Alloyangia pacifica: one gene and its partner. The protein of the gene in region 1 interacts with the protein of each later gene in a pairwise test. Links are inferred from orthologs where the notes say so. Each region holds a gene or a part of one and is shown on either strand. Other genes may lie near its edges.

The links.
Region 2: the proteins of ligA (region 1) and leuS interact in binary tests that used the Escherichia coli proteins (3 or more experiments, as listed by UniProt). The link is inferred for Alloyangia pacifica from one-to-one orthologs.

The regions. Positions count from the first base shown.
Region 1 is NZ_CP022189.1:1,725,655-1,728,990, reverse strand. What follows is about bases 112-3,133. They hold ligA (NAD-dependent DNA ligase LigA), read left to right. Parts: upstream 112-496; coding sequence 497-2,770; downstream 2,771-3,133. Other genes in these bases: recG (ATP-dependent DNA helicase RecG), read left to right, coding at 2,778-3,133; ctrA (response regulator transcription factor CtrA), read left to right, coding at 112-431. Outside these bases: more of ctrA, read left to right, coding at 1-111; more of recG, read left to right, coding at 3,134-3,336. UniProt on the Escherichia coli protein: DNA ligase that catalyzes the formation of phosphodiester linkages between 5'-phosphoryl and 3'-hydroxyl groups in double-stranded DNA using NAD as a coenzyme and as the energy source for the reaction.
Region 2 is NZ_CP022189.1:2,607,219-2,610,665, reverse strand. Bases 193-3,325 are described here. They hold leuS (leucine--tRNA ligase), read left to right. Parts: upstream 193-540; coding sequence 541-3,111; downstream 3,112-3,325. Other genes in these bases: lptE (LPS assembly lipoprotein LptE), read left to right, coding at 3,098-3,325; CEW88_RS12640 (glycosyltransferase), read right to left, coding at 193-331. Outside these bases: more of CEW88_RS12640, read right to left, coding at 1-192; more of lptE, read left to right, coding at 3,326-3,447.

The DNA of each region.
Region 1 (3,336 bases):
TTGGCGCCGACGACTACCTGACAAAGCCCTTCCACCGCGACGAGCTGGTGGCGCGCATCCATGCGATCATCCGCCGCTCCAAGGGACACTCGCAGTCGATCATCCGTACCGGGAAGGTGTCGGTGAACCTCGACGCCAAGACCGTCACTGTCGGCGAGCGCTCCGTGCATCTGACCGGAAAGGAATACCAGATGCTCGAGCTGCTCTCGCTGCGCAAGGGCACGACGCTGACCAAGGAGATGTTTCTCAACCACCTCTACGGCGGGATGGATGAGCCCGAGCTCAAGATCATCGATGTCTTCATCTGCAAGCTGCGCAAGAAGCTCTCGGAAGCCACGGGGGACGAGAATTACATCGAGACTGTCTGGGGGCGCGGATACGTGCTGCGCGATCCCGAGCCGCCGGTTGGCGCCTTGGCGGTGAACGCCTGACTCTGGACGTGCTCCGCCGCGCGCCCTATCACGTCTGCTAAAAGGCGTGAGCAAGGAATGCGGCAATGGCCCAGAACGTGGCGGAGAAACCGGTAGAGGCACTGACCGAAACGGAGGCACGGGACGAGCTTGCCCGGCTCGCCGATCTGCTTGCACAGGCCAACGTCGCCTACCACACCGAGGACGCGCCCGAGATCTCGGACGCCGACTATGACGCGCTGAAGCGCCGCAACCTCGAGATCGAGGAGCGTTTCCCCGAGCTCAAGCGCAAGGACAGTCCCAGCGAACAGGTCGGCGCTCCGCTGGCCGAAGGGTTCTCCAAGGTTCGCCATGCGGTTGCCATGCTCTCGCTCGGAAATGCCTTCGAGCCGGAGGAGGTCGAGGAGTTCGACGCCCGCATCCGCCGCTACCTTGCTCTCGAAGGCGGCGCTGGGCTGGCCTATACCGCCGAGCCGAAGATCGACGGGCTCTCGCTCTCGCTGCGCTATGAACAGGGCGAACTGGTGCAGGCCGCCACCCGCGGCGACGGCACCGTGGGGGAGAACGTCACCGCCAACGCCCGCACCATCGCCGATATCCCGCAGAGCTTGACCGGCGCGCCGGACGTGCTGGAGGTGCGCGGCGAGGTCTACATGAGCCACGAGGATTTCTCCGCTCTGAACGAACGGCAGGAGGCTCGCGGCGGAAAGCTCTTCGCCAACCCGCGCAACGCCGCCGCCGGCTCGCTGCGCCAGCTCGACGCCGAGATCACCCGCGCCCGCCCGCTGCGCTTCTTCGCCTATGCCTGGGGCGAGCTTTCGGGTTCGCTGGCTGAAACACAAATGGGCTCCATTGAACGGCTGCAGGCGCTGGGCTTCCAGACCAACCCGCTCACGCAGCTTTGCGACGGCCCGCGCGAGATGATCGCGCACTACCGCAAGATCGAGGAACAGCGCGCCACGCTCGGCTATGACATCGACGGCGTCGTCTACAAGGTCAACGATCTGGCTCTGCAGGGGCGTTTGGGGTTCCGCTCGACAACCCCGCGTTGGGCCATCGCGCATAAGTTTCCGGCCGAGCTGGCCTGGACCCGGCTCGAGGCGATCGACATCCAGGTCGGCCGCACCGGCGCGCTCAGCCCGGTGGCGCGGCTGACCCCGGTCACCGTGGGCGGTGTCGTGGTGTCGAACGCCACGCTGCACAACGAGGATTACATCGCCGGGCGCGACGCCAAAGGGGAGGTGATCCGCCCCGATCCCGAGGGGGGCGCCAAGGATATCCGCATCGGCGATTGGGTGCAGGTCTACCGCGCCGGCGACGTGATCCCCAAGGTGGCGGACGTCGACCTCGGCAAACGCCCCGAGGGCGCGCAGCCCTACGTCTTCCCCGCGACTTGCCCGGAATGCGGCTCCGAGGCGATCCGAGAAGAGGGCGACGCCGTGCGCCGCTGCACGGGCGGGCTCGTCTGCCCGGCGCAGGCGGTGGAGAAGCTCAAGCACTTCGTCTCGCGCGCTGCCTTCGACATCGAAGGGCTCGGCGCCAAGCAGGTCGAGCAGTTCTATCGCGACGGCTGGATCAAGGAGCCGGCGGACATCTTCGAGCTGAAGACACGCTACGGCTCGGGCATGCAGCAGCTCAAGAACCGCGAGGGCTGGGGCGAGAAAAGCGCCTCGAACCTTTTCGACGCCATCGACGAGAAGCGGAAGATAGAGCTCAACCGGGTGATCTTTGCGCTTGGCATGCGCCACGTCGGCGAGGTGGTCGCCAAGGACCTGGCGAAACACTACCTCGGCTGGGCCGCGATGATCTCTGCCGTCGACGAGGCGGTCCCGGCGGTCGAGCGCTACCGCAAGGCCGAGGCCGCCGTCGAGGACGAGCGCAAGGCCGCCGCCGCAGAAGGCCGCCGCGCCCGCATCAAGGAGACGCAGGACGCGGTCTGGGCCGAGGAGCCGAAGGTGCCGCAGGAGGCGCGCGCCGCCTGGGACGATCTGGTGGGCATCGACGGCATCGGCGCCATCGTCGCCGTCTCGCTGGTGACCTCGCTGCATCAGGAGGCCGAGCGCGCCTCGGTGGACCGGCTGGTGGCGCATCTCGACATTCAGGACGCCGAGCGCCCGGCGACGGAGGGCAGCCCGGTCGCCGGGCTCACCGTGGTGTTCACCGGGTCGCTGGAAAAGATGACCCGGGCCGAGGCCAAGGCCCGCGCCGAGGCGCTGGGGGCCAAGGTCTCGGGCTCGGTGTCCAAGAAGACCGACATCGTCGTCGCCGGGCCCGGCGCGGGCAGCAAGGAGGCCAAGGCCAAGGAACTCGGCGTGCGGCTCATGGATGAGGACGCATGGCTTGCGCTGATCGGCGGATGAGCGCGGCATGAGCCAGCGCCCCGAGGCCCTCTGGCCGCTCTTTGCCGAGCTCAAGACGCTGGACGGCGTCGGCCCCAAGACCGCGCAGGCGATGGAGGGGCTGGACGTTGTCGCGCCGCGCGACCTGCTGCTGACGCTGCCGCATTCAGTGATCGACCGCCGCCCGCGGCCTTCGGTGCAGGGGGCCGACCTTCCCGGCACGGTGACGGTCGAGGTGGAGGTCCTGCGCCACATGCCTCCCGCGGTGAAGGGGCGGCCCTACCGCATCCAGGTCGAGGACGCCGAGACGACGTTTCAGCTGGTGTTCTTCCACGGTCGCGCCGACTACCTGACCCGCGTGCTGCCCGAGGGATCGCGGCGGCTGGTCTCCGGCAAGGTCGAGTTTTTCGACGGCTTGGCGCAGATGGTCCACCCCGACCACATGCTGCCGCCCGAGGAGGCCCACACGCTGCCGCTCTTCGAGCCGGTCTACCCGCTGACAGCCGGGGTCACGCAGAAACTCATGGCCCGCGCCGTGGCCGGGGCGCTCAGCCGCGCGCCCGAGCTGGCGGAATGGATCGACGGGC
Region 2 (3,447 bases), 880 kb from region 1 along the record:
CGGGCCACACGTCCTTGAGGAACAGGCTCTCGCCCCAACCGTGGTGCGCCAGAATCACGTCGGGCATGTAGCCCTGCGTCTTCAGCGCAAGCGCCGCGTTACAGCAACTCACGCCGCGCAGGATCTTGGTCTCGAAGTCGGTGAGATAGGGGTGGATGCCCTGGGTGCTGCTGCCGCGGATCTGGTAGGGCAGCACCTCCACCCCGTTCCAGGTGGTCGGCTCCTTGACCTTGGGAGTCAGCGCGGTGACCTCATGGCCGAGCCGGATGAGTTCGGGGGCGAGATGCTTGTACTGCCCAGGGAAATTCTGGTGGATACAAAGGAGCTTCATCGGGCTACATTCTTTTTTTGACTATTCGGTCAATGTTTCATGCGTGCCGGCTTCGGCCAATACAGTAATGCAGGACACGGCAATATTGCGGTGCCGAGGTTGCGGAAATGTCGCCTGCATCCCCTCCTGTCGGAGACCGGGCACTGGACGTCCGGCGGGGGCTGCCCTATCACCCGCCAAGACCCATCCGCTCCGAGGGACAAGAGATTATGTCGCGCTACGACCCCGCCACGATCGAGCCGAAATGGCAGGCCGCCTGGGAAGACGCCCTGACCTTCAAGGCCACCCGTTCGGCCGATAAGCCGAAATACTACGTGCTCGAGATGTTCCCCTATCCCTCGGGCCGTATCCACATCGGCCACGTGCGGAACTACACGATGGGCGACGTGATCGCCCGCTACAAGAAGCAGAACGGCTTCAACGTGCTGCACCCGATGGGCTTCGACGCCTTCGGCATGCCGGCCGAGAACGCTGCCATGGCCTCGGGCGGGCACCCCAAGGACTGGACCTATTCGAACATCGACACGATGGTCGCGCAGATGAAGCCGCTCGGCTTCGGGCTCGACTGGTCGCGCATGTTCGCGACCTGCGATCCGGAATATTACGGCCAGCAGCAGGCGCTCTTCCTGGACATGCTCGACAAGGGCCTCGTCTACCGCAAGAACGCCGTGGTGAACTGGGACCCGGTCGACATGACCGTGCTCGCCAACGAGCAGGTCGAGAACGGCCGCGGCTGGCGCTCGGGCGCGCTGGTCGAGCGCAAGGAACTCACCCAGTGGTTCTTCAAGATCTCCGACTTCTCGGGCGAGCTGCTCGATGCGTTGGATACGCTCGATGACTGGCCCGCGAAGGTGAAGCTGATGCAGGCGAACTGGATCGGCCGCTCGCGCGGCCTGCAGTTCTCCTTCGACACCGTCGCCGCCCCGGCCGGTTTCGAGAAGATCGAGTGCTACACCACGCGCCCCGACACGCTGCACGGCGCCTCCTTCGTCGGCATCTCGCCCGACCACCCGCTCGCGAAAGAGCTCGAGAAGGACAACGCCGAGCTCGCCGCCTTCGTTGCCGAGTGCCGCCGCATGGGCACCTCGGAAGAAGAGCTGGAAAAGGCCGAGAAGCGCGGCTTCGACACAGGGCTCAAGGTCCGTCACCCGTTCGATCCGAATTGGGAACTGCCGGTCTACATCGCCAATTTCATCCTCATGGATTACGGCACGGGCGCGATCTTCGGCTGCCCGGGCCACGACCAGCGCGACCACGACTTCTGCAGCAAGTACGGCCTGCCGATCGTCGAGACCTTTGTCCCGCTCGAGGGCGAGATCGACATCCAGGCCGAGCCCTTCGTGCCCGCCAAGACGGAAAAGGTGCGCTACACCCGCCTCGTCGCCGGGACCGAAGTGCAGACCGGTGAGGAGGGCGTCAACGCCGCCGTCGACTTCTGCGAGAAGAACGGCATCGGCGAAGGCGTGACCAAGTACCGCCTGCGCGACTGGGGCCTCTCGCGCCAGCGCTACTGGGGCTGCCCGATTCCCGTGGTCCATTGCGAGGCCTGCGGCGTGGTGCCCGAGAAGAAGGAAAACCTGCCGATCAGCCTGCCCTACGACGAGGACGGCAAGGCGATCGACTTCTCGGTGCCCGGCAACCCGCTCGACCGCCACCCGTCGTGGCGCGACTGTGCCTGCCCGTCCTGCGGTGCCCCGGCACGGCGCGAGACCGACACCATGGACACCTTCGTCGACTCGAGCTGGTACTTCGCCCGCTTCACCTCGCCGCGCGCCGAGACGCCGATGGACATGGCCGAGGCCGAATACTGGATGAATGTCGATCAATACATCGGTGGCATCGAGCACGCGATCCTGCACCTGCTCTACTCGCGCTTCTTTGCCCGCGCGATGAACCTCACCGGCCACCTGCCGGAAAAGAGCAAGGAGCCGTTCAAGGCGCTCTTCACCCAGGGCATGGTGACCCACGCGATCTACCAGACGCGCAATGCCGACGGCCGCCCGGTCTACCACTACCCCGAGTCGGTCGAGCTGAGGGACGGCAAGGGCTTCCTCGAGGACGGCACCGAGGTCGAGATCATCCCCTCGGCCAAGATGTCCAAGTCGAAGAACAACGTCGTCGACCCGGTGGCGATCATCGGCCAGTACGGCGCCGACACCGCGCGCTGGTTCGTGCTCTCGGACAGCCCGCCCGAGCGTGACGTGGAATGGACCGCGTCGGGTGCGGAAGCGGCCTCCAAGCACCTCGCCCGGGTCTACCGGATCGCCGCCGAGATCGCCGCATCCGATGCCCCCGCCGGGGCCGAGGATGCCGCCCTGCTGCGCGAGATGCACAAGGCGATCCACGACGTGACCATGGGCGTCGAGAGCTTCGGCTTCAACGCGGCCATCGCCAAGCTCTATGCCTTCACCGCCGTGCTCGGCAAATCGCAGGCGGGCGCTGCTGCCAAGAAGGAGGCGGCCAAGGTCCTCGCGCAGCTCATGTCGCCGATGACCCCGCACCTGTCCGAGGAAATCTGGCATCTGCTCGGCGGCGAGGGGCTCATCGCCAACGCGCCCTGGCCCAAGGCCGACGAGGCGATGCTGGTCGAGGACAGCGTCACCCTGCCGATCCAGGTCAACGGCAAGCGCCGCGGCGAACTCACCGTTCCCAAGGACATGGCCAAGGAAGAGATTGAAAAACTCGTCCTCGCGCACGAAGCTGTGGTGCGGAGCCTCGAAGGGGCCGCCCCGAAGAAGCTCATCGTTGTGCCTGGCCGGATCGTCAATGTGGTCGCTTGATCGAAGAACCCTGCTTGCAGCCTGCGGCGCCCTGGCGCTCGCGGGCTGTGGCTTTGCCCCGGCCTACGGGCCTCAGGGCGGCGGGCAGAAGCTGCTCGGGCAGATCGCCTTTGCCGATCCCGACTCGCCCGACGCCTATCTCTACACCCGCCGGATCGAGGAACGGCTCGGCCGCGCCGCGCCCGGCGCGCCCTACCGGCTCGACACCTCGTTGAGGACCGAGACCTCGGGGCACGGCTCGCTCGCCGACGGCAACACCACCCGCATCCGGGTGATCGGCACCGCGTACTTCACGCTGCGCGACGCCGTGACGAACGAGGCGCTGACCTCCGGCGA